Regions from separate parts of the Pseudoduganella sp. GW821-FHT12E03 genome, predicted to be linked through region 2. Evidence: predicted binding sites of a transcription regulator. Region 2 holds the regulator's gene; the other holds the start of a gene.
The links. The regulator FliA, encoded in region 2, starts transcription of late flagellar genes. The targets are predictions, from matches to a motif close to CTAAAGTTTNNNNNNNNNNNGCCGNTA.

Region 1 (11,795 bases), on a different contig from region 2:
CGCGCAGCATCAGGATTTGCGCCGCGCCGCGCAGCATGGCGATGCGGGTGTGCTTCATGTGTTCCGGCCGGCGGATGTCGAAGCGTTTGCCGCGCGGGGCGACAAAGACATAGTGTTCGTCATACAGCGGGGCCAGCCAGCGGAATTGCGCTTCCCGTTCCGGCAGCCGGGTCAGCGGATAAATCGCCGTGGCCGGCAGGGTGGTGGCTAAAAACAGCGCGCGCTTCCATGGCACGAACGCCGTGTCCGGCGCCAGTCCCGCGCGCTTGCACAATTCCGCCACCAGTTCCCGCAGCGCGCCGGGGTGCTCCGGCTGGTTTTCCAGCACCAGCGGCGGCAAGTGGGTGGTAACGAGGCGCATGGCGGCCAATGGCGCCGCGCCGGCACGGGGCAGGGCCACGCCAAGGCCCGTACTGAGGGCCGCGCTCAGGGCGGCAAAGGTCAGGAATGGTCGGCGTTGCATGGTGTTGCGAGGGTAGCACTTTCCGCCAGCGGCCGCTTGTTCGGTGCAAGCGGCTGCATTACAGTCAGGGTGTTGCCATATATATAGTAATAGCAGCAATAACCGCGATAACAACGCCGCCCTGCGCGGGCCGGGGAGCAAACATTGTGGCACGCTTGTCCGTCTGGATTGCACTGATACTGGCACTGGCTGGCCCGCCCGCCCTGGCGGCCGACCTCACGGTGGGCTTTAACATTGACCGCCCGCCGTACGTGTACCTCGATGCCGCCGGCAACGTGGCCGGTATCGAAGTCGACGTGGCGCGCGCGGTGCTGGCGCGGCTGGGCTATGGCATGAAAAGTGAGCTGATGTCGAAATCGCGCATGCTGCCCGCGCTGAAAGGGCGGCAGGCCGACATCATCATATCGGTGCATGGCAGCGATGAACCGGGCGTGTACTACTCGGACGGGGTGGTGGACTACGTCAACATCGCCATCACCCGCAAGGCCGACCGCATCCGTCTGGCCAGCGATGCCGACCTCGACCAGTACCGCTTCGTGATCTGGCAGCGCGGCTGGGCCGACCTGGGGCCGGCGTTCGCCGCGCGCTACCGGCCCGATGACCAGGGCCGTTTCCGCGACAATTACTTCCAGAGCAGTACCCAGGACGCCCAGGCGCGCGTGTTCTGGGCGCGCCGGGTCGATGTCATCGTGGTGGACCGCTTTGTCTTCAACTAGTACCGGCGCTTGCTGGCCGGGGCCATGAAAACCGACGACGAGGTGGAATATCACGACATTTTCCCCAACACCACCGTGTTTGCCGCCGCCTTTGCCGACCGTGATCTGCGCGACCGCTTCAATGCGGCACTGAAAGCCATGCGCGCCGACGGCGGCTACCAAGAGATCGTCAACCGCTACCGCTAAACCACGAAGAGCGGCGGAAACAGCGCGCTGCTTGTCATCTTGCGGTGGTATTTCCTTCTTACAATGGCCGATGCGGATCTGGTCTGGTCGGTTTGTCACTTGCAAGTTTGCCTCGTTGCAGGCCCGAGACAATGGGAAAAAAGGTGCCCCAGGGAAAATATTGCCCCAGGCACTTACGTTATACTCGTATTTGCGCCCCGTAAACTTTAGCCGTTAAAAGTTTACTTAACGAAAGGCTGACGACGGTCGCTTTGTACTTGGCGCACCGTCGAACTAAGGGATAACCACCCCCCTTTTGTTTACTAAAGTAAACGGCTCTGTTGTCGTTAAGAATGAAAAGCGGAGTCTTCGGCGACTGGTTTTAGCAGTTGACCTTTTATACATCGATAGGGAATGGAGCGAGAAACTGCTCCAATTCGTGTCTACCCAGAATTCAGTAGTACCCCTAGGAGAATGAAATGAGCATCGTCACCAGCTTGACTACGTTGCAGATTGCTAATTTATCGACTTTGCAGATTGCCGGTCTGGCTACCGCCGATATCGCGGGTCTGAACACCGATCAGTTCGGTGCATTGACCACGGATCAAATGGGGGTCTTCACTACTGCGCAAATCCCGGCGTTCACGTCGAACCAGCTGGCCAATGCGCTGTCGACGGCCCAGGCGGCCTCGATGACGTCGACCCAGCTGAGCGCCATGACCAGCGCCCAGGCTGCCGCACTGAATTCTGATGCACTGGCCGCGTTTGAAACGTCGGACATCGTCGGCCTCAAGACCACCGCCATCGCCGCGCTGAAATCGTCGCAGCTGTCGGCCCTGACCACCGACCAGGTCGGCGCACTGGGCACCAACCAGGTGGCGGCACTGACCACCCTGCAACTGTCGACCGGCTTCGCCACCAACCAGATCGTGGCCCTGAGCTCGACCCAGGCTGCCGTGATGAGCTCGGCCCAAGTGGCCTCGCTGACGTCCGACTCCATCGCCGCGATGGAAACCGATGACTTCTCCGCCCTGAAAACGTCGGCCATCGGCGGCCTGAAAACGGTCCAGTTGTCGGCCCTGACGACCGACCAGATCGTTTCGCTGAATACCCAGCAAGTCTCCGCCCTGAACAGCGCCCAGACCGGTGCACTGGCCACCAACGTGCTGGCCGCCATCGAAACCAATGACCTGGCCGCGCTGAAGAGCAACGCCATCGTTGGCTTGAATTCCGACCAAGTCGCCAGCCTGACCACCGACCAGGTTGGCGCGCTGACCACCGGCCAGATCGCCGGCATGACCACCAACCAGCTGGCCAATGGCTTGCTGACCAACCAGGTCGCGGCACTGGCATCGAATCAACTGGGTGCGTTGTCCACCGCGCAATTCTCTTCGCTGTCGAGCGACGCGATTGCCGCGATTGAAACCGTCGACCTGGTGGGTCTGAAATCGTCCCAGATCGCCGCCCTGAAGACCGTGCAAGCTGCCGGCCTGACGACCGATCAGGTTGCCAACCTCGGCACCAACCAGATCGTGGCACTGAGCACCAATGTGCTGGCCAACGCACTGAACACCCTGCAAGTAGCATCCCTGATCAGCTCCCAGGCTGCCGTATTGAGCTCGGCCCAGGTGGCGGCGCTGACCTCCGACTCCATCGCCGCGATGGAAACGGATGACTTCTCGGTCTTGAAGACCAACGCCATTGCCGGCCTGAAAACCGCACAACTGTCGGCCCTGACCACCGACCAGGTGGTGTCGATGTCGACCCAGCAAGTTGCCGCCCTGGGCAGCGCGCAAATGGCCGGCTTCAGCACCACCGCGCTGGCCGCGATGGAAACCAACGACCTGGCCGCGCTGAAAACCAATGCGCTGACCGGCCTGACGTCCGACCAGGTGGCCGGCCTGACCACCGACCAGGTGGGCGCCCTGACCACCTCGCAAATGGCGGCGATGACCACCAACCAGCTGGCCAACGGCATGTCGACCCTGCAAATCCAGTCGCTGGCCTCGAACCAGCTGGGTGCGCTGTCGACCTTGCAATTCTCGTCGCTGTCGTCGGACGCGATTGCCGCGATTGAAACCACCGACATTTCCGGCCTGAAAACCGCCGTGATTGCCGCGATGAAAACGGTGCAGATCGCCGGCCTGACGACCGACCAGATCGCCAACCTGGGCACCAACCAGATCGTCGCACTGACCACCAATGCGCTGACCAACGGCTTCGCCACCAACCAGATCGCCGCCCTGTCGAGCACCCAGGCTGCCGTGATGAGCTCGCAGCAAATCGCGAACCTGACGTCCGACCAGCTGGCCGCGATGGAAACGGATGATTTCTCGGTCCTGAAAACCAACGCGATTGCCGGCCTGAAAACCGCGCAACTGTCGGCCCTGAACACCGACCACGTGGTGTCGATGTCGACCCAGCAAGTCGCCGCCCTGAGCAGCGCGCAAATGGCCGGCTTCAGCACCACCGCGCTGGCCGCGATGGAAACCAATGACGTCGCCGTTCTGAAAACCAATGCGATTGCCGGCCTGACCACCGACCAGGTTGCCGCCCTGACGACCGACCAGATCGGCGCCATGACGTCCGCGCAAGTGGCCGGCATGACCACCAACCAGCTGGCCAACGGCTTGTCCACCCTGCAAGTGCAGGCGCTGACGTCGACCCAGCTGGGCGCGCTGTCCACCCTGCAATTCTCGTCGCTGACCTCGGACGCCATCGCCGCGATTGAAACGTCGGAAATCATCGGCCTGAAAACCACGGTGATCGCCGCGATGAAGACGGTGCAGATCGCCGGCCTGACGACCGACCAGATCGCGAACCTGGGCACCAACCAGGTTGTCGCGCTGACCACCAACGCCCTGACCAATGGCTTCGCCACCAACCAGATCGTTGCGCTGACCAGCACCCAGGCTGCCGTCATGAGCTCGCAGCAAATTGCGAACCTGACGTCCGACCAGGTCGCCGCGATGGAAACGGATGACTTCTCGGTCTTGAAAACCAGCGCGATTGCCGGCCTGAAAACCGCGCAACTGTCGGCCCTGACCACCGACCACGTGGTGTCGATGTCGACCCAGCAAGTCGCCGCCCTGACCAGTGCCCAGATGGCTGGCTTCAGCACCACCGCGATTGCCGCGATTGAAACGCAAGACCTGGCCGCGCTGAAGACCAACGCGATTGCCGGCCTGACGACCGACCAGGTTGCCGCCATCACGACCGACCAGATCGGTAACATGACGTCGGCCCAGATTGCCGCGCTGAAGACCAACCAGATCGCCGACGGCCTGAACACCGCGCAAGTGGTGGCCATGACCTCGACCCAGCTGGCCGGCCTGTCCACGCTGCAGTTCGCTGCACTGACGTCGGACGCGATTGCCGCGATTGAAACGGCCGACATCATTGGCTTGAAGACCGCCGTGATCGCCGCGATGAAAACGGTGCAGGTGGCCGGCCTGACGACGGACCAGATCGCCAACCTGGGCACCAACCAGGTTGTCGCCCTGACCACCAACGCCCTGGCCAACGGCTTTGGCACCCACCAGATCGCCGCCCTGTCCAGCACCCAGGCTGCCGTCCTGACCTCGCAGCAAGTGTCGAACCTGACGTCCGACCAGATCGCCGCGATGGAAACGGATGACTTCTCGGTCTTGAAAACCAACGCGATTGCCGGCCTGAAAACCGCGCAACTGTCGGCCCTGAACACCGACCACGTGGTGTCGATGTCGACCCAGCAAGTCGCCGCCCTGACCAGCGCGCAAATGGCTGGCTTCAGCACCACCGCGATTGCCGCGATTGAAACGCAAGACCTGGCCGCGCTGAAAACCAACGCGATTGCCGGCCTGACGACCGACCAGGTTGCCGCCATCACGACCGACCAGATTGGTAACATGACGTCGGCCCAGATCGCCGCGCTGAAGACCAACCAGATCGCCGACGGTCTGACCACCGCGCAAGTGGTGGCCATGACCTCGACCCAGCTGGCTGGCTTCTCCACGCAGCAGTTCGCTGCACTGACGTCGGACGCGATTGCCGCGATTGAAACCACCGACATCATCGGCCTGAAAACCACCGTGATCGCCGCGATGAAAACGGTGCAAGTGGCCGGCCTGACGACGGACCAGATCGCCAACCTGGGCACCAACCAGGTTGTCGCGCTGACCACCAACGCCCTGGCCAACGGCTTCGGCACCCATCAGATCGCCGCCCTGTCCAGCACCCAGGCTGCCGTCCTGACCTCGCAGCAAGTGTCGAACCTGACGTCCGACCAGATCGCCGCGATGGAAACGGATGACTTCTCGGTCTTGAAAACCCACGCGATTGCCGGCCTGAAAACCGCGCAACTGTCGGCTCTGAACACCGACCACGTGGTGTCGATGTCGACCCAGCAAGTGGCCGCCCTGAGCAGCGCCCAGATGGCCGGCTTCAGCACCACCGCGATTGCCGCGATTGAAACGCAAGACCTGGCCGCACTGAAAACCAATGCGGTTGCCGGCCTGACGTCCGACCAGATCGCCGCCATCACGACCGACCAGATCGGCAACATGACGTCGGCCCAGATCGCCGCGATGACGACCAACCAGATCGCCAACGGCTTGAACACCGCGCAAGTGGTGGCCATGACGTCGACCCAGCTGGCCGGCCTGAATACGCTGCAGTTCAATGCACTGACGTCGGACGCGATTGCCGCGATTGAAACGGCGGACATCATCGGCCTGAAAACCACCGTGATTGCCGCACTGAAGACCGTGCAGGTGGCGGGCCTGACGACCGACCAGATCGGCGCGCTGGGTACCAACCAGGCGGTCGCCCTGTCCACCAACGCCCTGGCCAACGGCTTCAACACCGCCCAGATCGTTGCCTTGAACACGTCGCAGGCTGCCGTCTTGAGCTCGCAGCAAGTGGCGAACCTGACCTCCGACCAGGTCGCCGCGCTGGAAAGCGATGACCTGGCGGTACTGAAAACCTCGGCGATCGCCGGTATGAAGACGGCCCAGCTGTCGGCCCTGGATACCGCGCAAGTGGTGGCGCTGGCCACCAACCAGATGGCCGCGCTGTCGAGCGCCCAGATGGCTGGCTTCAGCACCACCGCGATTGCCGCGCTGGAAACCGACGACCTGGGCGCCCTGAAATCGTCCGCGGTGATCGGCCTGACTTCCGACCAGATCGCAGCGATCACGACCGACCAGATCAGCGCGCTGAAGACCAATCAGGTTGTGGCGCTGACCACCAACCAGCTGGCCAACGGCCTGTCGACCGCACAAGTGGCGGCCCTGGCATCGAACCAGCTGGCGGCACTGAGCACGCTGCAGTTCGCTTCGCTGACCTCCGACCAGGTTGGCGCGATTGATACCGACGACATCAGCCTGCTGAAGACCACCGTGATCGCCGCACTGAAGACCGTGCAGATCGCGGGCCTGACGACCGACCAGATCGGCGCGCTGGGTACCAACCAGGCGGTCGCCCTGTCCACCAACGCCTTGGCGAACGGCTTCAACACCGCCCAGATCGTTGCGCTGACCAGCACGCAGGCTGCGGTGCTGAGCTCGCAGCAAGTGGCGGCGCTGACCTCCGACTCGGTTGCCGCGATGGAAACCGACGACTTCTCGGCCCTGCGCACGGTAGCGATTGCCGGCCTGAAAACGGCCCAGCTGTCGGCCCTGACCACCGACCAGGTCGTGTCGATGACCACGCTCCAGGTTGCCGCACTGAGCAGCGCCCAGATGGCTGGCTTCAGCACCACCGCGCTGGCCGCGATGGAAACGACCGACCTGGCGGTACTGAAAACCGCGTCGATTGCCGGCCTGACCACCGACCACGTGGCCGCGCTGACCACCGACCAGCTGGTGGGTATGACGTCGCAACAGTTCGCCGGCTTGAACAGTGTCCAGATCAAGGCGCTGAACACGCTGCAGATTTCGCAGATCGAGACCCAGGACCTGGCGGCGCTGAAAACCGCGACGATCCGCGCGTTGACCACCGACCAGATTGTGGGCATCAGCACGCTGCAAATCTCGACCCTGGCCAGCGCGCAAGTGTGCGCCCTGACCTCGGATCAGATCCAGGCGATGAGCACGGATCAGATCGGCGCCTTCCACAGCCCGTTCTACACCCCGATCGTGCTGGACCTGGGCAACAACGGCATCGATACCCTGGCCTACAGCGCAGGCGTCGAGTTCGACATGCTGGCGACCGGCGCCAAGGCTGGCACCGGCTGGGTGGGTGGCGGCGACGGCTTGCTGGCCCTGGACCGCAACGGCAATGGTTCCATCGACGATGGTTCCGAACTGTTCGGCTCCGGCACCACGCTGGCCAATGGCCAGAAAGCCGGCAACGGTTACGAAGCCCTGGCTGAACTCGACAGCAACGGCGACGGCGCCATCACCAGCGCGGATGCCGCCTTCGGCGACCTGCGTGTGTGGGTCGATGGCAATGCCGATGGTGTCAGCGCCGCAAGCGAACTGAAATCGCTGGCGGACCTGAACATCAGCAAGCTGAACCTGAACGGCAAGTCCGATGTGTCGCTGAACAACGGCAATATCGTGGGGATGACGTCCACCTACGAAACCGCCGATGGCCAGACCCACGCGGCAGCCGACGTCTGGTTCGCCGGCAGCAACGTGACGCCGGGTGCAGCCGACCTGCGCGGCAATGTCAGCGGCCTGGTGCAGTCGATGTCGTCCTTCGGCAGCGCCGCACCGGTAGCCAGCGGTTCGCTGACCCTGGAAGCAGGCGGCAACGTCAACAGCAGCGTGGCGAACCTGGCGGCAGCGATCAGCCAGTTCGACGCGACCAAGCTGAACGGCGCGGCAGACCTGGCGGCAACCGACAGCGACCTGCGTCTGAAGGCACTGTCGAGCAGCGCCGGCCTGGGTGGCATCCTGGCAGCGAAGTAAGCGGGTAACGGGCGGGAGCGATCTCGCCCTGCACTAACAAACGGCAAGACTGCGGTCTTGCCGTTTTTTTTTATTAACCCAAGATGCCGGGCCTTCAGGCCGGGCATCCTCGCTCCAAGATTTTTCCTGACGGCATCTTGTTTTTTATTTAAAATCAAGCTTCCGCCTATTTACGCCTGCGAGGCAGCATGCAGTTATCCGACTTTAAAACCCACCAGCTGGCAGCCCTGCCCACCGTCACCATGGCGGGCTTGAGCAGTGCCGATGTGGCTACCTTGAGCACCGCACAGTTACGTCTGTTTTCTGCTGCGCAAATCGGTGCGTTGTCGACCGCTGTCTTCGCGTCGCTGAGCACGCAAAACGTGACGGCGCTGACCGCGACGCAACTGGGCGGCGTGCAATCGGCGCAGATTGGTGCGCTGACGTCGCTGCAAACGTCGCTGCTCGATACCACGCAGGCGGCCGCGCTGTCGGCTTCCGCCGTGGGCGGACTGGCGCCGGCCGGCGCCGTGGGGCTGAAAAACACCGTGCTGGCGATCTTCACGTCGAACCACATGGCAAGTTGGAGAACCGCCACCATTGCCGCCCTGCGCAGCGATCAGGTGGCGGCCATCGATGACACGCTGGTGGCGGCGCTGACCACGGCCCAGGCCGCGGCATTGGGCAGCATGCAACTGGCCGGACTGGATGCGACAGCCGTTGCCGCGCTGGACCTGGCGGATGTCGCGGCGTTGCGCCCGGCCACCGTGGCGGCGTTCAGCAATACGCAAATTGCCGCGCTGGGCGCGGCGCGGTTTGCCGCCTTCACCACCGCGCAAACCGCGGCGCTGGGCACCGCGCAACTGGCGCAGGGGGTAACGGCGACCCAGGTGGCGGCATGGAATACCGCGCAAGCGGCGGTCTTGAATAGTGCGCAACTGGCGGCCTTGCCCGCGGCTTCGCTGGCGGCGCTGCCGACGCAGCTGATTGCCGCCCTCAAACCCGTGACACTGGCCGGCCTGACGTCGGCGCAAGCCGTTGGCCTGTCCACCGGGCAAGTGGCGGCGCTGACCACGGCGCAGGCGGCCACACTGGGCAGCGCCTCGGTGCGTGCGCTGGGCGCCAGCGGCATTGCCGCGCTGGAAAGCCATGACCTCGCGGTATTGAAAACCCAGGCCATCGCCGGCTTGTCGTCGGAACAGGTGGCGGCGCTGGGGACCGCCCAGGTCCGGGCGCTGAAGACGGCGCAAATCGCCGCGCTGGGCACGCAACAGCTGGCGCAAGGTTTTGACATAGACCAGGCCGCCGCACTGACGCCGGCGCAATTTGCCGCCCTGAGCGCCGCGCAATTCGATGCGCTGCCGGACAATTTATATACGGTGCTGGACACGGCCGATGTGCGCGCGTTGCCGGTGGCGGCAATTGGTCGCCTGTCGTCGGCCGACCTGGCGAACTGGAGCAACGCCCAGTTGCTGGCGTTGAATACGGCGCAACTGGTGAGCCTGGCATCGACCGCGATGGCCGGCTTGTCCGCCAGCCAGGTCGGCGGCCTGGGTTCGGCGCAAGTGGCGCGCCTGACGCCGGGCGCGCTGGCGATGCTGTCCAGTGCGGCGCTGGCAGGCTTGACCAGCCAGCACATTGCCGCCATCAGTCCCGCCACCCTGATCGCGCTGCCGACCGCGCAATTGGCGCGCCTGGATACGGCGCAGATCGTGGCCCTGACGACGGCCCAGGCCGCCGCCTTCAAAGTCAGTCACCTGGCGGCGTTGAGTACGGCGCAACTGGCGGCCTTTGAAACACGCGACTTGGCCGCCTTGCCGGCCGCCACCTTCGTCGGCATGACCACGGCGCAACTGGCTTCGCTCAGCACGGCGGCCATGCGGGTCATGTCGCCCACCCAGGTGGCCGCGCTGACTTCGACACAATTGCAGTATGGCCTGCGCACCGACCAATTGGCCGCATGGACCACGGCGCAACTGGCCGCGCTGTCCGTGCCGCAAGTCAGTGTCTTGCCCGGCGCGGCGCTGGTGGCCATCAGCGGCCTGAAGCCGTCGTCGATTGCCGCGCTGACGTCGGCGCAAGTGACGGACTTCTCCACCAGCCAGCTGGCGTCGCTAACCACGGCGCAAATCGTGGCGCTGACCACGGCGGCGCTGGCCGGTTTGTCCGCAGAACAGCTGGCGGCGCTGACGGGGGCGCAAGCCGGCGCGCTGACCGCGCTGCAGTTGAACAGTTTGCCGCTGGACGTGTTGGCCAGCCTGGGCAGCGAAGAAATCACCGCGCTGAAACCGGCCGTCCTGAACGGGCTGAAGAGTACCGTACTGGCGGCGCTCGACAGCGTGCAAATCCGCGCTCTCACCACCTTGCAGGCTGCGGCGCTGGGCAGCAGCCAGCTGGCCGCGCTGGGCACGGCGGGGCTGGCGGCGATGGAAACCGTGGATATCGCCGCGCTGGCCGCCGCCGCGCTGGGCAAACTCGATCCAGCGTTGTTGCAGGCGCTGCCGGATGCCGCGCTGCGCGCACTGACCACGCTGCAATTGGCGTCGATGTCGACCGCGCAGCTGGCCGGCTTGTCGAGCAGCCAGATTGCCGTGCTGAGTTCGCGGCAAATCGCGGCGCTCAATTCCACCCAGTTTGCCGCGCTGCCGGGCAGTCCGGCCGACTTCCTGGGCACGGCCGCGCTGGCCGGCCTGAAGCCGGGAATGCTGGCGGCCCTGTCGTCGGCCGAAGTGGCGGCGTTTGGCACGCACCAGATTGCCGCGCTGGGTTCGGCGCAACTGGCGGCGCTGTCCAGCGCCAGCATCCTGGGCTTGTCGTCGGAGCAGGTGCGCGCGTTCAGCAGCGCCCAATTGAGCGTGTTGCCGGCGTCGGTGCTGGGCAACCTGCCGACGGCCGCGATTGCCGCGTTCGACAGCCGCCAGATCGGTTATCTGCCGCTGCCGGCGGTTGCCGCACTGACCTCGGCGCAGATGGCGGCCTTTGGCACGCAGCAGCTGGTGGCGCTGACCACGGCACAAGCGGCGTCCCTGACGTCGCGCCAGCTGGCGGCGCTGGATGCATCGGACCTGGCTGTGCTGGAAACCGCCGACTTTGCCGTGCTGAAGGCCAGCGTGCTGGCCGGGCTGTCGTCCAGCCAGCTGGCCGGACTGGGCACGGCGCACGTACGGGCGCTTTCCAGCGTCCAGCTGGCGGCGCTGTCCACCGCGCAATGGGCGACGGGCTTTACTTCGGTCCAGCTGTCGGCCCTGACGCCGGCGCAACTGTCGGCCTTGAACAGCGCGCAATTTGCCGCCTTGCCGGGCGGCCCGCTGGCCTACCTCAGCACGGCGTCCATCCGTGAATTGAAGGCGGGCATGCTGGCGGCGCTGGCGTCGCAGCACGTGGCGCAACTGACGTCCGTGCAGTTGGGGGCGTTGCGCAGCGACCAGATCGCCGCGCTGTCCACGGCCGGGATTGCCGGGTTGGGCTACGAGCAGGTCGCGTATCTGAACTCGATGCAACTCGGGGCGCTGAGTGCGGGCCAGGTGGGCGCATTGTCGGCTGATGCGCTGGACGAGTTAACGATATACATCGCGTGGC
Region 2 (11,795 bases):
GGCATGGAAACGTAGCCCTTGTCATCGGCCATCGGATGCTTGGGGTCATACACTTGTTTCAACGGCGACGGATCTTCGATCACGCGCTGCACCTTGACGCTGGTGGCGGCGCCATTCACCTGCGACGGCTGCGCTTCAAACACCACCTGCTTGGCGCGGTACGCTTCGCCGCTGGCGCTGGTGGCGCTGTCCGCGTTGGCCAGGTTGGAGGCCACCACATTGAGCCGCTGCGCCTGCGCACTCATGGCCGAACCGGAAACATTGAAAATATTAAACAGCGACATGATTATTGACCTCCCTGGATCGCCGTCATCAAGCCCTTGATCTGCGAATTGATCAAGGTGATGGCGGCTTCATAACGCAACGCGTTGTCGGCAAACTGGTTGCGCTCCACATCCATATCCACGGTATTGCCATCGACCGCGCCTTGCACGGTGCCACGGTATTGCAGTGCGGTGCCGTCCGGCAGCAGCATGCCGGCCTGCGTCGGGGCCGGATAATGCTTGGCCGCCGTAGTCTTCAGCGGTTGCTGCGGGCCGTTGCGGTCGATCGCCCCTTTCAGCGCCGCGCTGAAATCAAAGTCGCGCGCCTTGTAGTTCGGCGTATCGGCATTCGCGATATTCGACGCCAGCACGGTCTGGCGCTGCGAGCGCAGGCTCAGTGCCGTCTCATTAAAGCGCAAGTGATCGTCCAGTTTCCCTAACATCGCGAATTCTCCTTCAGTGATGGGAGCCATCTTACGCAGGTGCGGTCCATGACGATCGAACGATAAGCCCGGGTTTTGGGGCCTTATTCCACGCTTGGGAATGGGAGGCGGACCGTATCATGGCAACATTCGAAGAGGCCACGCCATGTCAATATTCTCGTTACCACATTCCGTAGGGCGGTTTCCGCAACGCGGAAGCCGCCACGCATGCGCCACCACCAGCACTGGCAATACTGCTGTGCCAGCATGGCGGCTTTGCAAAAGCCGCCCTACGGTATTCGCCGCTCTCTTCCTGGCTTGCGCCACCGCCTTTGCCCAGCAACCCACACGCCAGGACTTGACCCAATTAAAACTCACGGTCGAACAATTCCTGCAAAGCCAGGTGGCCGGCATGGCGGGCCAGGTCAGCGTGGCGGTCGGCCCGATCGACCAGCGCATGGCGCTGGCGGCCTGCCCGCAACCGCAGGCATTCTTCATGCCGGGCGCGCGCGCGTGGGGCAAGACCACGGTGGGTGTACGGTGTGCGTCCCCGTCCGCATGGACGGTGTATATTCAAGCCAATGTCTCGGTGCAGGCGGATTACGTGGCCAGCGCGGTGCCGCTGGCGCAGGGCCAGCCGATCGAAGCGACGCAACTGGCGGTCATGCGCGGCGACTTGACCACCTTGCCGGCCGGTGTCGCCACCGACATGGCCCAGGTGATTGGCCGCAGCAGCAATGTGTCGCTGGCGGCTGGCACGCCGTTGCGGCTCGACACCCTGCGCAGCAAACCGGTGGTGCAATCGGGCCAGTTGGTGAAACTGGTGTCGGGCAATGCCAGCTTCCGGGTGTCATCGGAAGCGCGGGCGGTGGCCACGGCGGGCGAAGGACAGATGGTGGCGGTACGGACCGCCAGCGGGTCGCAAGTGACGGGCATTGCCCGCGCCGGAGGGCTGGTGGAAGTGGCATTCTGAAGTTGCCACAGGGTTATGAGAAAAATTGCTTTCCGGTAAGCTAAAGTTTCATCAAGTTGTGCCGTTAGAGACTCATACCCCGGAGTGTCACACTCCAACCAGATGAGGATGATGCTGTGAAAATTAACGACACACTTAAGGGCACGCCAGGTTTACCGTCGTCGTCCCCGGCGTCGGCAAATAATGCGCGCAGTGCGGAAAAAGCCGCGACCACACCGGTCGCGACCGACAGTGTCCGCCTGTCCTCGCAAGGCCAGGCCATGGCGGCCAGCGGCGCGGGTGGCAGCACCGGCGTGTTTGATACGCAAAAGGTCGACCGGATCAAGGAAGCCATTGCCAGTGGCAAGTTCCAGGTCAATTCAGAAAAAGTGGCGGATGGCTTGCTGGAAACAGTGAAAGATTTGCTGCACTCACGCAAACGTTAGGAAACTTCAATGCACACGGTATCACCGATGGACAGCCTGCGCGAAGAGCAGCGCGTCATCACTTCCCTGCTGGAAGTACTGAAACAGGAACAGCAATGCCTGATTTCAGCGGATATCGATGCATTAACCGCCCTCACCCCGGCCAAATCCGCTTTGGTCAATGACATGGCGGTATTGGCCAGCCAGCGCCACAGCGCGCTGGGCGCGGCAGGATTCAAACCCGAAGAAGCCGGCATGGAAGCCTGGCTGGCCGCCAGCGGTGATGCCGGCGCACAGCAATTCTGGCAGCAAGTGCTGCAACAGACCCGTGAAGCCAAAGAGCTGAACCGCATCAACGGTACGCTGATCAACAAACACTTGAATCACACCCAGGGCGCGCTGCAAGCGCTGCGCCCGCAAAGCCCTGCGCCGAACATGTACGGCCCGTCGGGGCAAACCACCAGCACGGCGACACGGCGCGGCTTCGTCGCCGGCTGATCCCTTCCCCCTGAATTTACTTGCCGGGCGCGCTGGCTGCGGCGCTTGCGGAAGCACTGGCATACGCCGTTGCCGAGGCACTCGCTTGCGCGCTGGCCGAAGCGCTGGCGCTGGCGCCCATCTTCACCCTGGCCGCCGTATCTTGCCCTTCGCCGCCGCATCCCGCCAATACCGCCACCACCGCCAACATCACCAGCGAACCCATTGCGCGCTTTTGCATCGTTTGCTTCCTTTCATGAATTTCAGTCAATAAAGATTTCCTAAAAGAATTTTATACGAGGGGAATTGTTAAATAACATCTCCTTCCATGCCATACGCAAAAGCAAATAAACAATGGGAATTGCAAATATTATTGAATTATATTCAATAATATTGACTTTTATCTATTGATAATTTTGAATGCACGGCGACGCATGCCACGTAACAGGCTTGCGCCATGCTTGCCACCAGGGGGGGATCAGCGCTCAGGCGTTGCGGGCGCCGTACTGGTCGAGACTTCAGTGGACGGATCGGGCATCCCGGACAGGATGGTCACCGCCACGCGGCGGTTGCGCGCGCGCCCCTCCGCTTCGCTGTTCGGCGCCAGCGGAATATTGTCGGCATGGCCGACGGCCGACATGCGCGGCGGCGGCACCCCGGCGTCGATAAACAGGCGCACCACGGCGCCGGCGCGGGCGGCCGACAATTCCCAGTTGGACGGGAAATTCGCATTACTGATCGGCACGTTATCGGTATGGCCCTCCACCTGCACCGCGTGGGGATCATTCATGAGGATTTTCGCCACTTCCGTCAGCGCTTCGCGCGAATCCGCCGTCAGTTTGGCCTGGCCCGGATCAAACAGCACCGAGGCATTGATTTCCACGCTGACACCACGGCTGTTTTGCGTGACCCGTACTTTGCCTTCCTTCACCAGCGGCGCCATGGTCGACAGCAGATCCTGCGCCAGCTTGGTCATTTGCTCTTTTTCCTTGCGCAGCAATTCCGTGCGGCGTTTCAGCGCCGGGTTCGGGATCGGCAAGTTCAGCACTTCGGTATTGACCGGCGTGGCGGAACCCTGGCCGCCGAAGGCATCGCCCAGCGCATCGGAAAACACTTTGTATTTGCCGATATTGACCGAGGAAATCGCGTACATGACGACAAAGAACGCGAACAGCAAGGTAATGAAATCCGAATAGGAAATCAGCCAGCGCTCGTGGTTTTCCGGTTCGTCATCAAATTTACGGCGGGCGCGGCGCTGCATATCAGTGGTCGCGCAGCAAGGTGGCGATGCGTTCGTCGATCACGCGGCTGTGGTCGCCGGTGGCAATGTCGTAAAACACGGCGGCCGCGATTTCCTGCTGGTGCACTTGCTGCGTGATGATGTTTTTCAGCTTGTTGGCGATCGGATAAAAGAACAGGTTGGCCAGCCCCACGCCATAAATCGTGGACACGAACGCAATCGCAATCCCCGGCCCCAGGCGGGACGGATCGGACAGGTTTTCCATCACCTGGATCAGGCCCAGCACGGCGCCCAGGATACCGATGGTCGGCGAATAGCCGGCGGCGGATTCCCAGATCCGCACCGCCTGGCGTTCGGAGGTTTCAAAGGCCGTGATTTCCGTGTCCAGCAACTGGCGCAGCTTGTCCGGATTGATGCCGTCGACGATCAGGCGCAGGCCCTTCGCATTGAACTTGTCCTTGGAAGACAGCATGTAGCGTTCCAGCGACAAATGGCCGTCGCGCTTGGCGGAATTGTTCCAGGCGGCGATCTCGCGCGCCAGCGAGGCGCGGCTGTCGGCCGGCGGCTTGATGATCCAGCGCAGCATGACCATGCCGCGGGAAAAAGTAGTGGCGCGGGTTTGCAGCAGGACGGCACCCAGGGTGCCGACCACGACAATGGCAAAAGCGGCCGGCTGCAACAGTGAACTGAGCTTGCCGCCTTCCATGCCCTGGCCGATCAGTACACCGGCCACCCCGAGAATAATGCCCGCTACGCTGGCCCAGTCCATGCCTGCTCCCGGAGCGATGCGCGCAGGCGCGCCACCGCTTGCGTATGCAACTGCGATACGCGTGATTCAGAAACGCCCATGACGGCGCCGATTTCCTTCAAGTTCAACTCTTCTTCGTAATACAGGCCCATCAGCATTTTTTCCCGTGGCGGCAAACCGTCGATGGCATCGATGACCGCCTGGCGGAAGTCGGTATCGAGCAGCGCGCGCAATGGATCGGCGTCGTCGTCCGAGCAATAGCGGTCGAGGAAACTGTCGTTGCCGTCGTCATCGCGGAAATCTTCGTAATAGACCAGTTGGTGGCCGCCGCCTTCGCCCAGCATTTCCTGGTAATCCGCCAGCGACAGCTTCAGCGATTTCGCGACTTCCGATTCGCTCGGCGGCCGGCCCAGCCGCTGCTGCAGCACCGCCATGGCATTTTCAATTTTGCGCATGTCTTGCCGCATCGAGCGCGGCAGCCAGTCGCTGTTGCGCAGCTCGTCGAGCATGGCGCCGCGTATGCGCATCACCGCATAGGTCTCAAACTGGGCGCCGTGGGTTTCTTCATAGCGGTTGATCGCATCGAGCAAGCCAATCATTCCGGCCTGCACGAGATCGTCCACTTCCACGCTGGGCGGCAGTTTCGCCTTCATATGATGGGCGAGACGCTTAACCAACGGCATGTGTTCCGTCAGCAGCGTATTTTTGTCCGCTTTCCCTTTGACCGTGTACATAAACTCTTTTAATTGTTATTACGCTGAATGGCTGCTGCTCCCCGTACGGAAGTTGTGCGCCCCGGCCAGCGCCAAACGCCCGGCCAGTTCACGGAACGCAACCGATGCCCCTGCCAGCGGAAATGCGTCAACCACCGCGCGCCCAAGGCGTGCGGCGCGCTGTAAATATTCGTCAGCCGGCACTGATCCCATCGACACCAGGTTGACCGCCAGGTAGCGACTCGCCGCTTGCGCCATATTATCGTAAACCACCCGGGCTTCGGCCTCTGATGCGCCGGTGACCAGGATACCGAATGGCCGGCGGCCCAATTCCATGTTCAGGCGCTTGATCATCGCATAAGCATTGGTGATCGAGGTGGCGCTGTTCGACACTTGCACCACGATCTCGGAACTGGCCATCACCGGCACGGGAAAGGCCGTACCGTCGAATTCCCCATCGACAATGACCATGCCGGTCTGCTTGGCCAGCACGTCAAACGCCTTGGCCAGGCGGCGTGTTTCATCCGGCCCGGTGCTGCGCACGCCGCGTGTCATCGATACCACACCGAAGCCTTGCGGCACCTGGTAAATCACCTGGTTCAAGCCGCATTGCTGGCGCGCCACGTCCAGCAGGCTGGCGCCATTGTCCACGCCCAGGCGCGAACCGACGCCATGCGCGCTGGCGCAGGCATCGACCAGCAGCACGTCATTGCCGGCGCGCGCCAGCGAGGCGCCCAGGTTGACCAGCATGGAACCTTTGTCATCCTGCGGCGTGGCCGACAGGAACGTCACGATGCGGGGCTGCGGCCCCGCCAGCATGCGGCGCAGGCCCTCCGCCTGGTCAAAATTAAAGCTGGTCATGGGCCACCTCCCGCTGCAATCGGTTCAATCCCGCGTTAGCCAAGGTGCACCTCGCGCATGCCGGCGGCGCCGGCCGCCATCAGCAGCGGCAAATCACTGTCTTGGAACTGGCTGGCGCCGGCGCCCTGTTTCAGGCGGAAGGCGCGCTCGACCAGCTGGGCCGGATCGGCCAGGTGCAAGTCTTCCGGCACGCGCTGGCCATTCGACACATAAAACATGTTGAGTTTCTGGCGGATCACCACGTCCAGCACATTGCCGATCGATGCCGCTTCATCGAGCTTGGTCATGATGCAGCCGGCCAGGCCGCTGCCCTGGTAGGCGCGCACCACTTCGTTCAGGGTTTCCTGGGTCGATGTCGCGTTCAGGCACAGCAGGCGTTTCACGGGCACATCGGAGCCTTGCAGCATGCCGATCTGTTCCGCCACCATGTGGTCGCGCTGGCTCATGCCGACCGTATCGATCAGCACGGTGTGCTTGTTGCGTAATTCTTTCAGTGCGATGCGCAGGTCGGCTTCATCTTTGACCGAGTGCACCATCACGCCGAGGATCTTGCCGTAGATGCGCAACTGTTCGTGCGCGCCGATACGATAGGCGTCGGTGGTGATCAGCGCCAGCTTTTCCGGGCCATGGCGCATCACGCAGCGGGCCGCCAGCTTGGCGGTGCTGGTGGTTTTGCCAACGCCGGTCGGGCCAACCAGCGCAAACACGCCGCCCTGCTCGATCAGCTGGTCTTCATTGGTGATGGCGGACAGGTTGCGGGTCAGGACGGTCTTAATCCAGCGCAGGCTGTCGGCGGCGTCGCGGCCGGCCGGCAGTTTTTCAATCAGGTAGCGCGCCAGGCTCGGAGAAAAGCCGGCCGCCAGCATTTCACGCAGCACGGCGGCTTTTTGCGGTTCGCGCTGCTGGGTCGAGCCCCAGGAGATTTCCGCCAGTTGTGTTTCCATCATGCCGCGCATGGCGCGCAGCTCATTCATCATCACGCTCATTTCCGCTGCCGCGTTGGCTTTGGCGCCGGCCACGGCGTCGGCCACCATGGCGGAGATACGGTCCATATCCAGCGATGGCGCCGGGGCGGCTGGCCTGGCGGGTGCGCTGTATTGTGGCTGCGCCGGCACCGGGCGCGGCGCCTGCTGCACTGGCGCCGCCGGGCGGGCGGCCGGACGCGGCATCGTTTCCGGCACCGATGGACGCATCGCGGCGGGACGCGCCGGCATCGCGGGGGCAAGAGGAGCGGCGGCGGCGCGCGCCTGGTACGAGTCAAAAGCGTCGAAGGCATCCATCGGCGCCTCCGGCAAATCCAGGTAAGGGGCAGGCTGCCCCATCGGCGAATCCATCGGAGGGGACGCCAGCGAAGCCGCATCGTCATTGGCCAGGGCGAGGATTTCCACTTCGCCATCGGTTGGACGGTTGGACAGGATCACGGCATCCGGACCCAGCGCTTCGCGCACCTTGCGCAGGGCTTCACGCGACGTTGGTGCAGTAAATTTTTTGACGTTCATGGCTTTTCCCCTGTTGGCGACAGGCCCTGCGTTCTCGATGCGCAGGGCTCACTTCGACACTTGCATTATTGGGGATGCAGCGGGGAAACAATCGAAGGAACAGGATGGGAAAAAGCCCCTATTTACCGATTTCTATTGCGTCCCCACCAAAGCCGTCACGCGAATCGTCTTCGACTCCGGGATTTCCGCATGCGACAGCACTTTCAATTGCGGCAACGCACGGCGCAGGAAGCGCGCCAGCAGCACGCGCAGCGGGCCCGGCACCAGCAGCACCGGCGTCAGGCCCAGCGCTTCCTGCTGCTGGGCGGCCTGGCCCGCCGACTGGGCAATGGTGTCGGCCAGGCCCGGCTCGATCCCGGCCCCGTCCGGCCCGCCCTGCGCCATAGCTTGCATCAGCAGGCGCTCGAGGCGGTTATCCAGGGTGATCACCGACAGTTCGCCGCCGGCAGGGAACAATTGCTGCACGATGGCGCGGCCCAGCGCAATTCGCACCAGCGCCGTCAATTCGTTCGGATCCTGCGTCATGGCCGTATGCTCGGCCAGGGTTTCGATAATCGAGCGCATGTCGCGGATGTGCACCCCTTCGGCCAGCAGGTTTTGCAGCACTTTTTGCAGGGCCGACAGCGACATCATCTTCGGCACCAGGTCTTCCACCAGCTTCGGCGATTCCTTCGACAAGTGGTCCAGCAGCGACTGCACTTCCGCACGGCCCAGCAGTTCGGACGCGTGCGTCGTGATCAGGTGGTTCAGGTGGGTGGCCACCACGGTGCCGGCGTCGACCACCGTGTAACCCATGGCTTGCGCCTGGTCGCGCAAGCCGGCATCGATCCAGATCGCCGGCAGGCCGAACGCCGGATCCTGGGTCACCAGGCCGGGCAAGGTGCCGCTGGCCATGCCGGGATTGATCGCCAGGTATTGGCCGTTGAACGCTTCGCCCGCGCCCACTTCAACGCCCTTGAGCGCAATGCGGTAGGCCGAGGGTTTCAATTCCAGGTTGTCGCGGATATGGACCGGCGGCGCCAGGAAGCCCACTTCCTGCGCAAACTTCTTGCGGATGCCCTTGATGCGCTTCAGCAGTTCGCCGCCCTGCGCCTTGTCCACCAGCGGAATCAGGCGGTAACCCACTTCCAGGCCCAGGGTATCGACCGGCAGCACGTCTTGCCAGGTCGCCTCTTCCGACTCCGGCGCCGGCGCGGCGGCGCCGCCAGCCTGCGCGGCTTCGGCCGCCGCTTCCGGGGTGCCGGGCACGGGTCCGGCGCCTGCCTTCCCTTTTTTCGACAACATGTAGCCGCCACCGATCAGCGCCGCCGCCAGCAGCAGGAACACCAGGTTCGGCATCCCGGGAATCAGGCCCATGCCGCCAATGATCGCGCCGGTGATGTACAGCACCTGCGGCTTGGCAAACAGCTGGCCCACCACCTGGGTGCCCACATCCTGCTCGCTGGCCACGCGCGACACCACGATACCGGCCGCGATGGAAATCACCAGCGAAGGAATCTGCGCCACCAGGCCGTCACCGATCGCCAGCAGGGTGTACAGCTTGGCGGCTTCGCCAAACGCCAGGTCGTGCTGGATCACGCCCACCAGCAAGCCGCCGACGACGTTGATGACGGTGACCAGGATGCCGGCCACCGCGTCGCCGCGCACGTACTTCGAGGCGCCGTCCATCGCGCCATAGAATTCCGCTTCCATCGACACTTCGCTGCGGCGCTTGCGGGCTTCGGCCTCGCCAATCAGGCCGGCATTCAAGTCGGCGTCAATCGCCATCTGCTTGCCCGGCATCGCGTCCAGGGCAAAACGCGCGCCCACCTCGGCGATACGGCCCGCACCTTTGGTCACCACCGTGAAGTTAATGATGGTCAGGATGATGAACACCACGATACCGACCGTGTAATTGCCGCCGATCAGGAAGTGGCCAAAAGCTTCGATCACCTTGCCAGCGGCCGCGCCACCGGTGTGGCCTTCGGTCAGCACCACGCGGGTCGAGGCCACGTTCAGCGACAGGCGCAGCATGGTCGATACCAGCAGCACGGCGGGAAAAGCCATGAAGTCCAGCGGCTTGACCGTATACAGGGCGGTCAGCAGCACGATGATGGACAGCGCGATATTAAAGCTGAAGAACAGGTCGAGGATGAACGCCGGCAGCGGCAGGATCATCATCACCAGCAGCATGATGATTAAGATCGGCGCCGCCAGGCTCTTGCTTTGTCCGCCCGGCAGGTTCAGACCGCTGACGCGGCTCGACAACCAGGGTGGCAGGTAGGCGTTCAGGCTCTTCATGATGATAATGCTCCGTTAATTCTTTTTCTGTGACGCGGGGTGGTGCGGATCCATGTCGTCCGGCACATCGAGCTTGGCCGGACGGTCCGGATAGCGCAGGCCCGGCTTGAACATGCGCAGCTGGTAAACATAGGCCAGCACTTCCGCCACGGCAGCATACAGGCGCTCGGGGATCTCGTCACCGATATCGCTGTGTTTAAACAACGCACGGGCCAGCGGTGGTGCTTCCAGGATCGTGACTTTGTGCTCTTTCGCCAGTTCGCGGATCTTGGCCGCCACCTCATCGGTGCCCTTGGCCACGACTTTCGGCGCGCCGCGCGAACCTTCCGCGTATTTCAGCGCCACCGCATAGTGGGTCGGGTTGGTCACCACCACGTCGGCGGTCGGCACATCGGCCATCATGCGGCGGCGCGCCATCTCGCGCTGCATCTGGCGGATCTTGCCCTTGATTTGCGGGTTGCCGTCCGATTCCTTGGATTCCTGGATCAGTTCCTGGCGCGTCATTTTCAGCTTGTTGGCGTAGTGCCACAGCTGGTATGGCGCATCGATGGCGGCGATAAAGCCCAGCGAGCCGACGATGAACAAGAAGCTCATGGCCAGCATTTCCACCAGGTGCACCATCCCCATGTTCGCCGGCTCCATGATCAGTTGCAGCACGGCTTCGCGCTGGCGCATCACCACCAGGTACGCGACGAAGCCCACCACGATGGTCTTGGCAATGGCTTTCACCAGCTCCACCAGGGCATTGGTGGACACCATGTTGGTCAGCCCGTTGATGGGATTGAGCTTCATGAAGTTCGGACCGATGGCCTTGCCGGAGAACAACCAGCCACCAACCAGCATCGGCGACACCAGCGCCACCATCATCACCGCCAGGCCCAGCGGCAGGCAGGCCAGCATCACGCGGCCAATGTCGATCCCGACGCGCGTCAGCAGCACGTCGGGGTTATAGATTTGCTCCGGGGTCAGGGCCAGGCCGGACACCATGGCGGAACTGAGGTCCCGCACCAGCCCGCCGCCAGTCATCCACAGGCCGGCGCCGGCGGTCATCAAGACAGTAAAGGTCGCGACTTCGCGCGACCGGGGAACATCGCCTTCCTCACGCGCCTGCTCGAGGCGCTTCTGTGACGCCGGTTCTGTCTTTTCGCTTTCGCTCTCTTCCGCCATGTCCCGCACCTTCGCTATCGATGGGCTCGATTATCACGCGCGCAACGACCAACCCATCGGCGGAACAAGGCGGAAAATCCAGGGCTTATTCTAGTTTCCCCGCCTCAAGTGATACGACATCTGATAATAAAAATGTGAATATTCACACTTTTGAAAATTAACCATTAATTACCGAAATAGTGACTGTATTTTATTTAGCAATTGCACAACCCCGGGATAGCATGCTACAGTGCAACATACGTGTAACGCTTAAATTTGCGTCCGTTTTGCTCTAGCGCATACAAAAGTGCTCTGAACGGAGGGCATTTCATGCCGCATTGCGCAATACGGGATTCTCGCTGTGGTTTTTACGTGAATAAATTGTAAGTTGTGATATTCATCACAGGAACATTTGCCACATTTCAATTAGCATAATTAGAATAGTTACCGTCCGTCTATAACAGATAAGCATTACTGCAAACACCGGCACATGGAAATAACGAACTCAGTCGTACTGTTACAACCAGGTATCTACATATTGCGGCACCCCAAAGGTGGACAGCCGCCGATGACTGTTTCCCGCGCGCCAGGCGATCCATTGCACAATGGCCGCATCGAAGCGATCTGGACGCCCGGCACCCTGGGCGCCACCCTGCGTGACGGCACCGACTGCATCGTGATGCACGTGCAGGATGCACCGGCGGAATTACTGGTCAGCGCCTTCGTTGCGCAAGCCGGCGCTGTGGCGCCAGCGCTGCGTATCGACAAA

Region 1: a site for FliA is predicted at 1,668-1,694, ahead of AC1RRC_RS11585 (SPM autocatalytic domain-containing protein). Genes of this name have one in related genera too.

The regions. Positions count from the first base shown of each region.
Region 1 covers NZ_JBXAQJ010000004.1:139,330-151,124, reverse strand. Annotated here, with positions in the region: gene AC1RRC_RS11600 (substrate-binding periplasmic protein) at 1-463, opposite strand, end outside; gene AC1RRC_RS11595 (substrate-binding periplasmic protein) at 610-1,179, shown strand; gene AC1RRC_RS11590 (hypothetical protein) at 1,204-1,365, shown strand; gene AC1RRC_RS11585 (SPM autocatalytic domain-containing protein) at 1,824-8,237, shown strand; gene AC1RRC_RS11580 (SPM autocatalytic domain-containing protein) at 8,426-11,795, shown strand, end outside.
Region 2 covers NZ_JBXAQJ010000016.1:32,995-44,789, reverse strand. Annotated here, with positions in the region: gene flgC (flagellar basal body rod protein FlgC) at 1-284, opposite strand, end outside; gene flgB (flagellar basal body rod protein FlgB) at 287-706, opposite strand; gene flgA (flagellar basal body P-ring formation chaperone FlgA) at 1,044-1,658, shown strand; gene flgM (flagellar biosynthesis anti-sigma factor FlgM) at 1,775-2,083, shown strand; gene AC1RRC_RS30120 (flagella synthesis protein FlgN) at 2,093-2,560, shown strand; gene AC1RRC_RS30115 (hypothetical protein) at 2,577-2,780, opposite strand; gene motD (flagellar motor protein MotD) at 3,018-3,800, opposite strand; gene AC1RRC_RS30105 (flagellar motor protein) at 3,802-4,548, opposite strand; gene AC1RRC_RS30100 (RNA polymerase sigma factor FliA) at 4,530-5,261, opposite strand; gene AC1RRC_RS30095 (MinD/ParA family ATP-binding protein) at 5,280-6,101, opposite strand; gene flhF (flagellar biosynthesis GTPase FlhF) at 6,137-7,600, opposite strand; gene flhA (flagellar biosynthesis protein FlhA) at 7,733-9,880, opposite strand; gene flhB (flagellar biosynthesis protein FlhB) at 9,896-11,047, opposite strand; gene AC1RRC_RS30075 (hypothetical protein) at 11,595-11,795, shown strand, end outside.